Regions from separate parts of the Streptomyces sp. NPDC059957 genome, predicted to be linked through region 1. Evidence: riboswitches for the same ligand, from Rfam matches in the RefSeq annotation. Region 1 holds a riboswitch; each other region holds the start of a gene.
What was found. A riboswitch is a leader RNA that binds a small molecule or an ion and turns the genes downstream of it on or off. The one in region 1 is predicted to bind cobalamin.
Positions count from the first base shown of each region.

Region 1 (3,477 bases):
CAACCCCTTCGGTACGGGTGGACCTGCGCAGCATCCACAGGAAGAACGGCCCTCCGACGAGCGCCGTGACCACGCCCACCGGAATCTCCTCCGGCGCGGCGGCGGTACGGGCGATCAGATCGGCCAGGGTCAGGAACACCGCCCCGCCCAGCGCGGCCACGGGCAGCAGCGCCCGGTGCCCGGCGCCGACGACCATCCGGGCGGCGTGCGGCACCATCAGCCCGACGAACCCGATCGCCCCGCTGTAGGCCACCAGTACGCCGATGACGAGCGAGGTGAGGACGAACACGGCGGCCCGGAACCGGCTCGTGTCCAGGCCGAGCGTCCGGGCGCCCTCCTCCCCCGCGAGCAGCAGGTCGAGCGGCCGGGCCAGGGCGATGAGCAGCCCGGTGCCCAGGAGCAGGGCCCCGGCGGGCAGGGCCAGTTCGCCCCAGCGGGCCCCGCCGAGCCCGCCGAGGGTCCAGAACAGCACGCTGCGGATCTGGTCGGGATGGGCGGCCAGCACCAGGATCAGGCTGGTCAGGGCGGACAGCACGTACTGGACGGCGACTCCGGCGAGGATCAGCCGGCCGGTGGTCATGGTGCCGCCGCGCCGGGCCATCGCGTAGACGGCGACGAGCGCGCCCATCGACCCGGCGAACGCGGCGAGCGGTACGGCGGTGCCGCCCGCGAAGCCGAGGAATCCGGCGCCGAAGACGATCACCAGCACGGCTCCGGCCGAGGCCCCGGAGGAGGCTCCGAGGAGGAAGGGGTCGGCGAGCGGATTGCGCACGAGGGCCTGGAGTACGGTTCCCGCGACGGCGAGTCCCGCGCCCACGACGGCCCCGAGCAGGACGCGCGGCATCCGGACGTCCCACACGATCGCCCCGAAGGCGCCTGCTCCCCCGCCGGGTCCCGGCCCTGCGAGCACGATGTCGAGCACCTGGCCCGGGGGGATCCGTACCGGTCCCAGGGCCAGTCCCGCCAGGGCCGACGCGGCCAGCGCGGCGGCGAGCAGGGCCAGTACGACCGGCGTACGGGTGAACGCGCGGGCGGCGCGGAGGCTCACGCGGCGTCGGGGTGGAGCTGGGCGCCCAGCGATTCGACGGCGTCGGCGACGCGGACGCCGAGCACGGCGGAGGACAGCGGCAGCACGACGAACCGCTGGTTCTTGATCGCGGGTACCTGGGCCAGTGCCGGATCCTTCAGCAGGCGCTGCTTCTTGGCTTCGACGGTGGTGCCGCCGTAGTCGTAGATGAGGACGAACTCGGGCTTGCGCTCGATGACCTTCTCCCACGACACGTCGCCGAAGGTGTCGTCGAGGTCGGCGAACACGTTCGTGCCGCCCGCCAGCGCGACGATCTCGTTGCCGATGCCCTTGCCGCCCGAGGTGTAGGCGGAGGCCTCGCCCGAGTCGTAGACGAAGACGGCGGGCTTGGCCTCGTCCTTCACGCGTGTGCTGACGGCTTCGATGCGGCGCTGTTCGTCGGCAATGAACCGCTCGCCGCGCTCGGGTACGCCGAAGGTCCGTGCCACCTCGGTGATTTCGGTCCTGAGCTGGTCGACGCCGACCTTGCCGTCGGTGCAGTACTCCACGCTGAGGCGTGAGTTGATGCCGGACTTCGCGAGCGCCTCGCGGTCGCGGCCCTGCGCCTTGTCGAAAGCGCTGGAGTAACCGCCGTACACGAAGTCGGGGTTGGCGCCGAGGAGGATCTCCTTGGAGGGGTACTCCTTCGCCAGCACCTTGATCTTGTCGTACGCGGGCCGGTAGGCGGGCAGTACGGCGTCGTCCAGGTAGGCCGTCCCGACGGTCTTCCCCTCCAGCCCGAGGGCGAGGAGGATCTCGGTGGCGTGCTGGTTCATGGCGACCGCACGCTGCGGCGGTGCCTGATAGGTGCTGGTGACACCGCAGTTGGTGACCGTGTACGGGAAACCGGGCGTGGTGCCCGCCGCCGCCTTCGCGTCCTGCGCCGCGGGTGATCCCCCACACGCGGCCAGCGGTATCAGGAGGGGGACGGGCAGGAACGCGCGCAGCAGCGCACGGGGGTACGAAGACATGGCGAAGCCTCTCCGGGGGATCCGCGTCCCCTGGTCGAACCGAAAGAGGCGGTGCGTCAGTGTCTGACTCCCGGGTCCCCGCAAGGGGTGGCCGGTCACAGTGGCGGGACCGCACCGGATTCGCACCGGTTTCCTGTCCTGCACCGCCTGGATAACCCGGCCCAGTGTGCCAGAAGGGCGGGGCGTCAGCGCCCCGGGCGCACCGCACCGGCCGGCCGCGCCGCACGCGAGGCGAGGGTCCGCAGCGCCTCGTCGGAGGGGGATCCCGGCTCTGCCGTGTAGAGGTAGAGCGTCTGGTCGGGGTCGTCCGGGAAGGTGAGGGACTCGTACTCCAGGGCCAGTTCGCCGACAGCGGGATGCCGGAAGCGCTTGGTGCCGTGGGTGTGTTCGAGCACGTCGTGCCCGGCCCACCAACGCCGGAAGTCCCCGTCGAACGCCGCCAGTTCATCGACGAGCGGGCTCAGCCCCGGATCGTACGGGTGTCTCCCGGCGTAGAACCGCAGCGCGGCGACGGCTCCGCGCGCGGCGCTCTCCCAGTCGGCGAAGAGCGTGCGGGCGGCGGGGTCGAGGAAGAGGAACCGCGCCAGATTGCGGCCGCGTCGGCCCGGTGTGCCGGGCGCCACTGTGCCCGGCTCCACTGTGCCGGGCGTCACTGTGCCCGGCTCCACCGTGTCCGTCTCGGGTGCGCCGAAGTCTGCGTACAGGGACTCCGCGAGCCGGTTCGCGGCCAGGACGTCGAGCCGGCGCCCCATGATCATCGCCGGGGTGCCGTCCGCCAGGGCGTCCAGTACCCGGTGGAGGCCCGCCCGGACCCGCTGCGGGCCGGCGGTTTCCGCGCTACCGGGGGCGCCGGCCGCCGCCGGGTCTGCGGCGCGCCCGGACCCGGCGGCCCGCTGCGGGCGGGCCAGGTCGAAGAGGTGGGACCGCTCGGTGGCATCGAGCCGCAGCGCACGGGCCACGGCTTCGAGCACCTCGGCGGGCGCGTGCAGGGTGCGGCCCTGCTCCAGCCGGGTGTAGTAGTCCACGCTGACCCCCGCGAGCTGCGCGACCTCCTCGCGCCGCAGCCCGGGCACGCGCCGCCTTCCCGGGTGAGCGGCGACGCCCACCTCCTCGGGACCGATCCGGGCACGGCGGGAACGCAGGAAGTCCCGTAGGTCGGACTGGGGCTCGCGCCCGGCGGTGGCGGTCATTCCCCCAGGCTAGGTGTATTGATCACGAGCGTTGTTGACACTGGTTAGGTCTTGAACATGGCGAAGACCTCCGGTGTGGTGGGAGCTGTCTAGGAACCCATTGCGCAACGGAGGTCTTCGTGTCCCACCGTAATGCCCGGCTGACCGTCTTCGGTAGGCGGCTGCTGGTCGAACGTGTCCGCTCGGGCCGCCCCGTCGCGCATGTCGCGGCCGAGATGGGCATATCCAGAGCCACCGCCCACAAATGGGT
Region 1 covers NZ_JBHWMB010000010.1:88,635-92,111, reverse strand. The annotation lists gene ACFWBW_RS09605 (FecCD family ABC transporter permease) at 1-1,048, opposite strand, end outside; gene ACFWBW_RS09600 (ABC transporter substrate-binding protein) at 1,045-2,037, opposite strand; cobalamin riboswitch at 2,075-2,211, opposite strand; gene ACFWBW_RS09595 (helix-turn-helix transcriptional regulator) at 2,223-3,227, opposite strand; gene ACFWBW_RS09590 (IS481 family transposase) at 3,347-3,477, shown strand, end outside.

Region 2 (3,477 bases), on a different contig from region 1:
GCGAGCAGTCGTGCGTGGTGTCCGCCCGGGCCAAGGACGTACGGGAGCTGTGCCGACGGATGACCGAGCTGGTGCCGCGCGGCCAGGAACAGCGGCACTACGACCTCGACGCCGAGCTCAGCGCCCTCCTGCCCAGCTGAACCGCGCGAAGCCGGCGGGACCGCGCAGGACCCGGCAGACCGGGCGAACCCGGTGCAACCGCGGCCGTACCGGGCGCGTCTTCACGGGTGACACCGTTCCCCGTCTCTCGGAATCGAGGGGACGCCATGATCCGTCCACGCCGCCGGCAGGCCACCGCACTGGGGTTGGGCGCACTGCTCACCGCCATGCTCGCCTTCGCCGCACCGGCATCCGCCGCAACCACGACCGCCGCCTCCACCACCGCCACGCAGACTCCGCTCGTCGTCAATGCCCGCTGGGGCGGGCACTGCACGTACGACCGCGTGGTCATCGACCTTCAGGGATACGTACCCGAGGTCACCGTCACCCCCGTCCCGTCGCTGGTCTACGACGGTTCCGGCAAGCCCGTCCCGCTGGCCGGGCGGTACTTCCTGGAGGTCCGCCTGAACCCCGCCGCGGGACACGACGAAGCGGGCCGCAACGTCTACCTCGGGCCCAAGCTGCTCAAGATCTACCTGCCCAAGCTGAAGGGCATCGCCCTGACCGGCGACTACGAGGGGTACGTCACCTTCGGCGCCGCCTTCGACACCAAGCCCGCCTACACCTCGTTCAAGCTGCACGCCCCGGAGCGCTTCGTCCTGGACATCGCGCACCCGAACGTCTGCTGAGCACGCCGGCTCGGGACGGGAGGCGGGACCGGGGCGGGGACCTACCGGTGCTCGGGGTTCGGGAAGTCGAAGCGGCAGCCCGCGTCCCACAGGGAGCGCTGGTTGCCGTGCGCCGGCATCCCGCCGGACCGCTTGAGCAGAGCGGCCAGATGCATGAGGTTCCAGCTCATGAAGGCCGTGTTCCGGTTGGTGAAGTCGTTCTCGGGACCGCCGGATCCGGGGTCCAGGTACGAGGGCCCGGGTCCGGCTTCGCCGATCCACCCTGCGTCGGCCTGCGGGGGGATCGCGTAGCCGAGGTGCTGGAGGCTGTAGAGGACGTTCATGGCGCAGTGCTTGACGCCGTCCTCGTTCCCGGTGATCAGCGCCCCGCCGACGCGCCCGTAATAGGCGTACTGGCCCTGCTCGTTCAGGATCGAGGAGCAGGCGTAGAGCCGCTCGATGACCTGCTTCATCACCGAGCTGTTGTCCCCCAGCCAGATCGGGCCGCACAACACGAGGATGTCGGCGTCCATGATCTGGCTGTAGAGCACCGGCCACTGATCGCTCCCCCAGCCGTGGTCGGTCATATCGGGCCAGACGCCGGTGGCGATCTCGTGGTCGACGGCCCGGATGAGCGAGGTCCGGGCCCCGGCCGCCTCCATCACCGCACGGCTCTTGTCGATCAGGCCCTCGGTGTTGCTGGGCTCGGGCGATCGCTTGAGCGTGCAGTTGACGTAGACGGCGGTGAGGTCGGAGTAGTCGACGGCGGGCGCGGCATCGGGTTCGGCGGTCACCCCACCAGGCTCCGCGCCGCCGGGCGGCCCCGCCAGCGGACCGCACCCGTCCGGGCTCGTCCCGTCCGGGCTCGTCCCCGTTGGCCGCGCCCCGTCCGCGCTCGCCCCGTCCGCGCTCGCCCCGGCCCCTGCGGAACGGCACGGTGCGGCGCAACCGCCGCTGCCCTGCGGCCCCGGACACCCGGAACTCCCCCTCCGGTCTGCACCCTTGGGGCGGCCGACGAGCCGCCGGACACGGAGAGTCACCCCTAAGTGGAATCCGGCTGCCGCCCGGCGCGATTGGGGCGGGTTGTTACCGGTCCGTGCGGCCGACTAGGGTCAGCGGGCCTTGGTGTTCGGGAAACCGGTGAGAAACCGGTGCGGCCCTCGCCACTGTGATCGGGAAGTCCGGCTCCACTCCTGCGGGAAAGCCACTGGGCTGCGCGGGAAGTTCCGCGCTGCCCGGGAAGGCGGAGCATGGACGTCAACCCGTGAGCCAGGAGACCGGCCGGGGCGCGTTGTCCATCCACGAGGTGCTGGAGAGGTCTCCCCACTCATGCATATAGCCGAGGGGTTCCTACCCCCATTGCACGCGGTCGCCTGGGGCGCCGCGTCCGCTCCCTTCGTCGTCCACGGCGTCCGCTCGCTCACCCGCGAGGTGAAGGCCAACCCGGAGAGCACGCTGCTGCTCGGCGCCTCCGGAGCGTTCACCTTCGTCCTGTCCGCCCTGAAGATCCCCTCGGTGACGGGCAGTTGCTCGCACCCCACGGGCACCGGGCTCGGGGCGATCCTGTTCCGGCCGCCGATCATGGCGGTGCTCGGCACGATCACCCTGCTGTTCCAGGCCCTGCTGCTGGCGCACGGAGGGCTCACCACCCTCGGCGCCAACGTCTTCTCGATGGCCATCGCCGGCCCGTGGGCGGGCTACGCCGTCTACCGGCTGCTGCGGAAGTTCGGTCTCCCGCTGATGGTGACCGTGTTCTTCGGCGCCTTCTTCGCCGACCTGGTCACCTACTGCGTCACCAGCCTCCAGCTCGCGATGGCCTTCCCGGACCCGGCCAGCGGGTTCCTGGGTGCGCTCGCGAAGTTCGGCGGGATCTTCGCCGTCACGCAGATCCCGCTGGCCGTGAGCGAGGGTCTGCTGACCGTCCTCGTGATGCGGCTGCTGATGGCGTCGAGCAAGTCGGACCTGGTCCGCCTCGGCGTCGCGAAGCTGACCTCCTCCCGTACCGAAGAGAAGGCGGCGGCCTGATGAGCGGGATGTCCAAGAACGCGAAGATCAACAGCCTGCTGCTGCTCCTGGTGGCGGCGCTGGCCGTCCTCCCCGTCGCGCTGGGGATGGGCGACCACAAGGAGGAGCCCTTCACGGGCGCCGACGCGCAGGCCGAGACGGCCATCACCGAGCTGAAGCCGGATTACGAACCCTGGTTCTCCCCTCTGTACGAACCCCCGTCCGGCGAGATCGAGTCCGCGCTGTTCGCCCTGCAGGCGGCGCTGGGAGCGGGCGTGCTCGCCTACTACTTCGGCGTCCGCAAGGGCCGCCGCCAAGGAGCGGCCGCCGCCGCTGCCGCCGACGCCCCGGAGGCGTAGGCGGTGCTGCCGATCGACGTGGCCGCGCACAGCAGTCGCTGGCGCGGCCGGCACCCGCTGGAGAAGGCCCTGCTCGGGATCGGGCTGACGGTCACCGCCGTATGCCTGCCCCCCTGGCCGGGCGGGCCGCTGGTGGCCGCCGCCACCCTCGCCGTGCTGCTCGGCCCGGCGGGAGTGGCCGGCCGGCAGCTGTGGCGGGCCTTCCGGATCCCGCTCGGCTTCTGCTTCACCGGGGCGCTGCCGCTGCTGTTCGCGGTCGGCGGCCCGGAGGGGCCGGTGTCCCTGGCCCCCGAAGGCCCCCGGCTCGCCGCCGAACTGCTGCTGCGCACCTCGTCCGCCTCGCTCGG
Region 2 covers NZ_JBHWMB010000020.1:13,835-17,311, reverse strand. The annotation lists gene ACFWBW_RS15710 (SsgA family sporulation/cell division regulator) at 1-140, shown strand, start outside; gene ACFWBW_RS15705 (hypothetical protein) at 267-788, shown strand; gene ACFWBW_RS15700 (flavodoxin family protein) at 830-1,561, opposite strand; cobalamin riboswitch at 1,874-2,068, shown strand; gene ACFWBW_RS15695 (energy-coupling factor ABC transporter permease) at 2,097-2,792, shown strand; gene ACFWBW_RS15690 (energy-coupling factor ABC transporter substrate-binding protein) at 2,792-3,130, shown strand; gene cbiQ (cobalt ECF transporter T component CbiQ) at 3,134-3,477, shown strand, end outside.
Region 2: it holds a riboswitch for cobalamin, as region 1 does, so the genes downstream of both, ACFWBW_RS15695 (energy-coupling factor ABC transporter permease) here and ACFWBW_RS09600 (ABC transporter substrate-binding protein) in region 1, are expected to answer to the same signal.

Region 3 (3,477 bases), on a different contig from region 1:
AGTTCCAGGACGTCGCCGGAGTGCGCCGCGACGACCTCGGCCATCGCCCTGGGCTCGACCGAGTCCCAGAGCTCCACGACGGCCAGCCGGGTCAGCCCGCCCGCGGCCAGCCGCTTCAGCTCGGGGACCAGGTCCTCGCGCAGGGCGCAGCAGGAGCAGTCGTTGACCAGCGGGGTCTCCTCGGCGGAGATCGAGCCCCCGGAATCGCGCAGCGTGCGCAGGACGTTGCCCTCGGCGGCCGAGGACGGATCGTGGTGCAGGGCGATGCTCCCCGGCACGGTCCGCAGCAGGTGCTCGACGGTCTCCTTGCGTGCGTCGGCGTGCATGCCGCCGACGATCACGACGGGGAGGGTCACTCGGACCCTCCGTGGCGGGCGGGGCGGATCGGGGACTTCACGGGGTGGCTCTCCTCAGCTCTCGGGCCGCAGCAGGCCGCGTTCGTACGCCTTCGCCAGCCGCTGCGGAACCAGGTGCACGGCCCCGTCGACGGTGATCGGGGCGAGCTGCGGTGTCGTGGCCTTCCACTGGGCGCGGCGGTGGCGGGTGTTGCTGCGGGACATCTTCCGTTTGGGTACGGCCATCGGGACCTCCTGGTGTCGAAAGCGTTCGGCGCGAGCCTATACGAAAATGACGACCATTTTCAATAAGGGGGTGGGGTGGGTGCGCGTCATCGGGGGAGGCGCGTCTGCGTGTCCCATTTCACCGTCCGGCATGCGGGAAGTCGTCTTCGTTTCCCGGGCGTCCGCCCTACTGTGGGCCTCGCAGCTGGTTCGCCCCCGTCCGCCAGGCGGGAGGCGTCGTAAGAGGGAACCCGGTGGGAATCCGGGACTGCCCCGCAGCGGTGAGCGGGAACGACCGCCGTCATACGCACTGGGACCGGAACCGGTCCTGGGAAGCGACGGCCACTAGGTGCCCGCCGGGAGACCGGCAGGCGAGCCCGCGAGTCCGAAGACCTGCCCGTTGCCCGTGCGCGATCGACCGCGCACGGTTTCCCGGTGACCTCGTGGGCGGGTCGGCGTGCTTCAGGCGGGTCCTCCCGTCGCGTACCGAGCCGTACGCGACCCCGGCGCCCGCCCGTTACCGCACCCTTCGCGTCCGCGACCCGTCACCGGGTCCATGGAGACACGCTCGCGAAGGAGAGTTCCGTGACCACCGAGTCCGCAACCGCGCCCGTAGGCGCCACCGTGTACGGCTACCCCCGCCAGGGACAGAACCGGGAACTGAAGAAGGCGGTCGAGGGCTACTGGAAGGGCCGCGTCACCGCCGAAGCCCTCCGCGCCACGGCCCGCGACCTGCGCCGGACCAACTGGGCCCGGCTCGCCGGGGCCGGCATCACCGAGGTTCCCACCGGCGACTTCTCGTACTACGACCACGTCCTGGACACCACGGTCATGCTCGGCGCGATCCCCGACCGTCACCGGACCGCCGTCGAGGCGGACGCCCTGGACGGCTACTTCGCGATGGCGCGCGGCACCCAGGACGTGGCCCCGCTGGAGATGACCAAGTGGTTCGACACCAACTACCACTACCTGGTCCCCGAACTCGGTCCCGACACCGTCTTCACCGCCGAACCCGCCCGACAGGTGGCCGAGTTGAAAGAGGCCCTGGCCCTCGGTCACACGGCCCGCCCGGTCCTGGTCGGACCGGTGACCTACCTCCTCCTCGCCAAGTCCGCACCCGGCACGGCCCCCGGCTTCGAGCCGCTGGCCCTCCTCGACCGGCTGCTCCCCGTCTACGCACAGGTCCTCGCCGAACTGCGCGCGGCGGGCGCCGAATGGGTCCAGCTCGACGAACCGGCCCTGGTCCAGGACCGCACCCCGGCCGAACTCAACGCCGCGGCCCGCGCCTACCGCGAACTCGGAGGACTCGGCCTCACCGAGCGCCCCAAGCTGCTCGTCGCCTCCTACTTCGACCGGCTCGGCGAAGCACTGCCCGTACTGGCGAAGGCACCCGTGGAGGGCCTCGCCCTCGACTTCACCGACCGGGCCGCCGCCAACCTCGACGACCTCGCCGCGGCAGGCGGCATCCCCGGCAAGCGCCTGGTCGCGGGCGTGGTCAACGGCCGCAACATCTGGATCGACGACCACCAGCGCTCGCTGACGACCCTGGGCACCCTGCTCGGCCTCGCCGGCCGGGTCGACGTCGCCGCGTCCTGCTCCCTGCTGCACGTCCCGCTCGACGCCGACGCCGAGCGGGACACCGATCCGCAGATCCGGCGCTGGCTCGCCTTCGCCCGGCAGAAGACCACCGAGATCAGCACGCTGGCCCGGGGACTCGCCCGGGGCACCGACGCGATCGCGGCCGAACTCGCCGCGAACCGGGCCGACCTGGCCTCCCGCGCCGCCTCCCGGATCACCCACGACCCGGCCGTCCGCGCCCGCACCGCCGCGATCACCGACACCGACGGCCGCCGCGTCCCGTCCTACGCCGAACGGGCCGCCGCCCAGCGCGCCCACCTCGGCCTGCCGCTCCTCCCCACCACCACCATCGGGTCCTTCCCGCAGACCACGGAACTGCGCACCGCCCGCGCCGACCTGCGCACGGGACGCATCGGCACGGCGGCCTACGAGGACCGCATCCGGGCCGAGATCCGCGAAGTCGTCTCCTTCCAGGAGAAGGCGGGCCTCGACGTGCTCGTGCACGGAGAGCCCGAACGCAGCGACATGGTCCAGTACTTCGCCGAGCAGCTGACCGGCTACCTCGCCACCCGGCACGGCTGGGTCCAGTCCTACGGCACCCGCTACGTCCGCCCGCCGGTCCTCGCCGGAGACATCTCGCGCCCCGCCCCGATGACCGTGCGCTGGACCGCGTACGCCCAGGAGCAGACGGCCAAGCCGGTCAAGGGCATGCTCACCGGCCCCGTCACCATGCTCGCCTGGTCCTTCGTCCGCGACGACCAGCCGCTCGCCGCCACCGCCCGCCAGGTGGCCCTCGCGCTGCGCGACGAGGTGACCGACCTGGAGGCGGCCGGCACCTCCGTCATCCAGGTCGACGAGCCCGCCCTGCGCGAAACCCTTCCGCTGCGCGCCGCCGACCACGCCGGCTACCTGGAGTGGGCCACGGAATCCTTCCGCCTCACCACCAGCGGGGTCCGGCCGGACACCCAGATCCACACCCACATGTGCTATGCGGAGTTCGGGGACATCGTCGAGGCCATCGAGAACCTCGACGCCGACGTCATCAGCCTGGAAGCGGCCCGCTCCCACATGCAGGTCGCCGCCGAGCTCGCCGGCGCGGGCTACCCGCGCGAGGTCGGCCCCGGCGTCTGGGACATCCACTCTCCCCGCATCCCCTCGGCCGGTGAAGTGACGGCCCTGCTGCGCAAGGGACTCGGGGCGATCCCCGCCGACCGCCTCTGGGTCAACCCCGACTGCGGCCTGAAGACCCGCGGCTGGCCCGAGACGCGGGCCTCGCTGGAGAACCTCGTCGAGGCGGCCCGCCGGGTGCGCGCGGAAGTCTCACCGAGCGCCTGATCCC
Region 3 covers NZ_JBHWMB010000127.1:84-3,560, forward strand. The annotation lists partial or broken gene ACFWBW_RS40160 (cobalamin biosynthesis protein CobW) at 1-326, opposite strand, end outside; gene rpmF (50S ribosomal protein L32) at 411-581, opposite strand; cobalamin riboswitch at 750-976, shown strand; gene metE (5-methyltetrahydropteroyltriglutamate--homocysteine S-methyltransferase) at 1,146-3,473, shown strand.
Region 3: it holds a riboswitch for cobalamin, as region 1 does, so the genes downstream of both, metE (5-methyltetrahydropteroyltriglutamate--homocysteine S-methyltransferase) here and ACFWBW_RS09600 (ABC transporter substrate-binding protein) in region 1, are expected to answer to the same signal.

Region 4 (3,477 bases), on a different contig from region 1:
AGATCAACGAGCAGAAGACCGCGTACGGCCTGGCCACCTGGACGGACCGGAAGACCGGCCGGTCCTACGCGGCGGTCAGCCAGCGCAACCGCACCCGGATCGCCCTGCTGGAGCTGGTCGCCACCCCCGCCGGCACCGTCGACTACCGCCAGGTGCGCACGCTCGACCTGCCGTCCTCCTTCCGCCTGCCGAACGGCGCCTCCTGGACGCCCTGCGCCGAGCCGGGCGAGCTGGCGCAGGTCGAGGGCATGGTCGTCGACCCCGCGGACGGCACCCTGTACGCGGGGCAGGAGGACGTCGGCATCTGGCGCATCGACGCGGGCCTCACCGGCACGCCGAAGCTGATCGACAAGGTGCGCGAGTACGGCGTCCCCGGCACCTACGACGAGGAGACCGAGGAGTGCGCGCCCGGCGCCGATCCCGGCTACGGCGGCAAGCGCCTGAAGGCCGACGTCGAGGGCCTGACCCTGGTCACCGAGGCCGACGGCGACGGTTATCTGCTCGCCTCCAGCCAGGGCGACGACACCTTCGTCGCCTACGACCGCGAGCGCGAGGACCGCAACGAGTTCGAGGGCGCCTTCCGGATCACCGCGGCCTCCGCCGCCCTCGACGGCTCCGAGGTCTGCGACGGCGCCGCGGCCCTCAACGCCCCCCTCGGCACGCGCTACCCCCGCGGCCTGCTCGTCGTCCAGGACGGCCGGGAAACCCCCGGTGACGGCGACCGCGAGGCGACCGGGTTCAAGTTCGTCGACCTGGGCGAGGTGGTCGACGCCATCGGCTGACGCCCTCAACTGACGCCGTGGATCGATGCCATCGACCGACGACGTCGGTCGATGGCATCGGCCGTTGCCGTCGACCGGCGGGACGACGGTGAGACGGAGCCCTTCTGAGACGCCCCTGTAAGGCCGCCATAAAGAGCGGTACGGTGGCGGACGACAAGACGACGGTATGACGGAAGTCCGGTTGAGAATCCGGCACGGTCGCGCCACTGTGAATCCTCCCGGAGGGGGAGGAAAGTCAGACCCGCCACCGTCGTCGCAAGCACCACTGACCGGGACGCGTGTTCCCTCTGGAGGTTCCTGCCATGGCCGACTCCGCCGTGCCCACGACTGCCACCCCCCTGGCCGTCGCACCCATCTCCCTCTCCACCCTGGCCCCTTGGGCGCTGTTCGCCGGCGTCCTGATGCTGGTCCTGCTCTACCTCGTCGGCGCCGAGCAGGGCGCCACCGCGATCTTCGAAGGCGACACCGTCCACGAGTGGATGCACGACGGTCGCCACCTCCTCGGCTTCCCCTGCCACTGATCCACCGATCCGCAAGGGACCGAAAACTTCATGAACCCCATTTCCCCCCGCGTGCTCCTCATCAGGGGCATGCTCGCCGGCCTGCTCGCCGGAGTGGCCGCGTTCCTCGTCGCGTACTTCCTCGGTGAATCCCAGGTCGACGCGGCGATCGCCATCGAGGAAGCCGGAGCCCACGACCACCACGGCGAGGCGGCCCCGGTCAGCCGGGCCCTCCAGGCCACGGCCGGGCTGGGCACCGGAACGCTGCTCTACGGGATCGCGCTCGGCGGCATCGCCGCGCTCGTCTACTGCTATGCCCTGGGCCGGATCGGCCGCTTCGGCCCCCGGGCCACGGCGCTGCTCGTCTCCGGCGGTCTGTTCGTCACCGTCACCCTGGTGCCGTTCTTCAAGTACCCGGCCAACCCGCCGGCCGTCGGGGACCCCGAGACCACGGTCCAGCGGACCACCCTCTACGTCCTGATGCTCGCGCTCGGCCTGCTGCTCGCGGCGGCCGCGCTGATCCTGGGCCGGCGCCTGGCGCCGCGCCTGGGCAACTGGAACGCCTCGGTCGCCGCCTCGCTCGCCTTCGTGGTGGCCATCGGCATCGCCTACGCGTTCCTGCCCGGCATCAACGAGGTGCCGACGGGCTTCCCGGCGGCGCTCGTCTGGCAGTTCCGGCTCGCCTCGCTCGCCATTCAGGCCGCGATGTGGACCACTTTCGGCCTGGCTTTCGGATTTCTTGCCGAACGGGCCCTTGCCCCCGCCGTGACACCCAAGGAGGCTGTACAGCCTGCGAGTTGACGTCTTGCGTGCAAGTGACTGAGAGGCTGGTGGCGGCGCGGTGACGACGGCGACCCGAGAGCTCCGGGACCACCGAAGACCCAAAGGCCGCCGGGAGGCGCCGCACCGGCCGCACCCGCTGCACCTGGCTCACCTGCGTCACCTGCCTCATTTCCCGAACCGGCAGCAGTGGCGGGAGATGCGGGAGTGGCGGGGCTGGACGGGCGCCGCCCCGTTCTGGCTCAACGCGGTGCTCCTGCTGCTGACCCCGTTCACCACCGTCACCCTGCTCGCGCAGGCCGGCATCATCGCGGGCCTGACCGCCATCGGCGGCCTGGCCCGCCACCTCTGGTCGGGTGACTACGGCCATGCGGCCATCCACTCCGCCGCCGTGCTCATGGGTGCGGCGGCGGTCGCGGTCGTGGTGGTCTGACGGGGAGCCGTCCGGGGGGCTAGCCCCCCGGAAGACCGTCCCGGCTGCCGGATGTGGGGGCGGCCGACGCTCAACCATCCTCGTTTCATGACCACTTACCGCAGCAAGACCGTACTCGTCACCCTCTGCGCCACGGCCGTGGCGGCCACGCTGACCGGCACCGCCACCGGCGCCACGGCCACCACCACCACCACCACGGCCACCACCACGGCCCGTGGCACCGTGCCCGCCCTCGCCTGGGCGGCGTGCACGCACAAGGGCCACCTCGACGGCCAGCAGTGCGCGAAGCTGTCCGTCCCCCTCGACTACGCCGACCCGGCCGGCCCGCAGGTCGAGCTCGCCGTGTCCCGGCTGCCCAGTCCCCGCCCCGCCGCCCGGCGCGGGACGCTGGTCGTGGTGCCCGGCGGCCCGGGCAGCTCGGGTGTGCAGCGGCTCTCGCAGAAGGGGGCGGCGCTGGCAGGGCAGTTGGCCGGCGCCTACGACATCGTCGCGCTCGACCCGCGCGGTGTCGGCGGCAGCGTCACCGCCGCGTGCGGACTGGACGCGGCCGACCGGCGGCTGACGACCCTGCGCTCCTGGCCCGGCGCCGACGGGGGGATCGCGGCGAACGCGGAGCGCTCCCGCCGGGTCGCCGAGGCCTGCGCCGCGAACGGCGGTGCGGAGCTGCGCAGCTTCACCACCGCCAACCAGGCGCGCGACATGGACCGCTTCCGGGAGGCCCTCGGCGAGCGCAAGCTCTCGGTCTGGGCCGTCTCCTACGGAACCTACGTGACGGCGGTGTACGCGCAGAAGTTCCCGCACCGCACCGACCGCCTGGTCCTGGACAGCAGCGGGGACCCCGACCCGAAGCGGGTCGCGCGGGGCTGGCTCGCGAACATGGCGCAGGGCGCGGAGGACCGCTTCCCCGACTTCGCGGCCTGGGCGGCGGACCCGGCGCGGGCCGGGGAGGGGCTGCGACTCGCCGAACACCCGGACGACGTAC
Region 4 covers NZ_JBHWMB010000001.1:88,755-92,231, forward strand. The annotation lists gene ACFWBW_RS00440 (phytase) at 1-782, shown strand, start outside; cobalamin riboswitch at 910-1,046, shown strand; gene ACFWBW_RS00445 (CbtB-domain containing protein) at 1,085-1,303, shown strand; gene ACFWBW_RS00450 (CbtA family protein) at 1,334-2,083, shown strand; gene ACFWBW_RS00455 (hypothetical protein) at 2,262-2,495, shown strand; gene ACFWBW_RS00460 (alpha/beta hydrolase) at 2,583-3,477, shown strand, end outside.
Region 4: it holds a riboswitch for cobalamin, as region 1 does, so the genes downstream of both, ACFWBW_RS00445 (CbtB-domain containing protein) here and ACFWBW_RS09600 (ABC transporter substrate-binding protein) in region 1, are expected to answer to the same signal.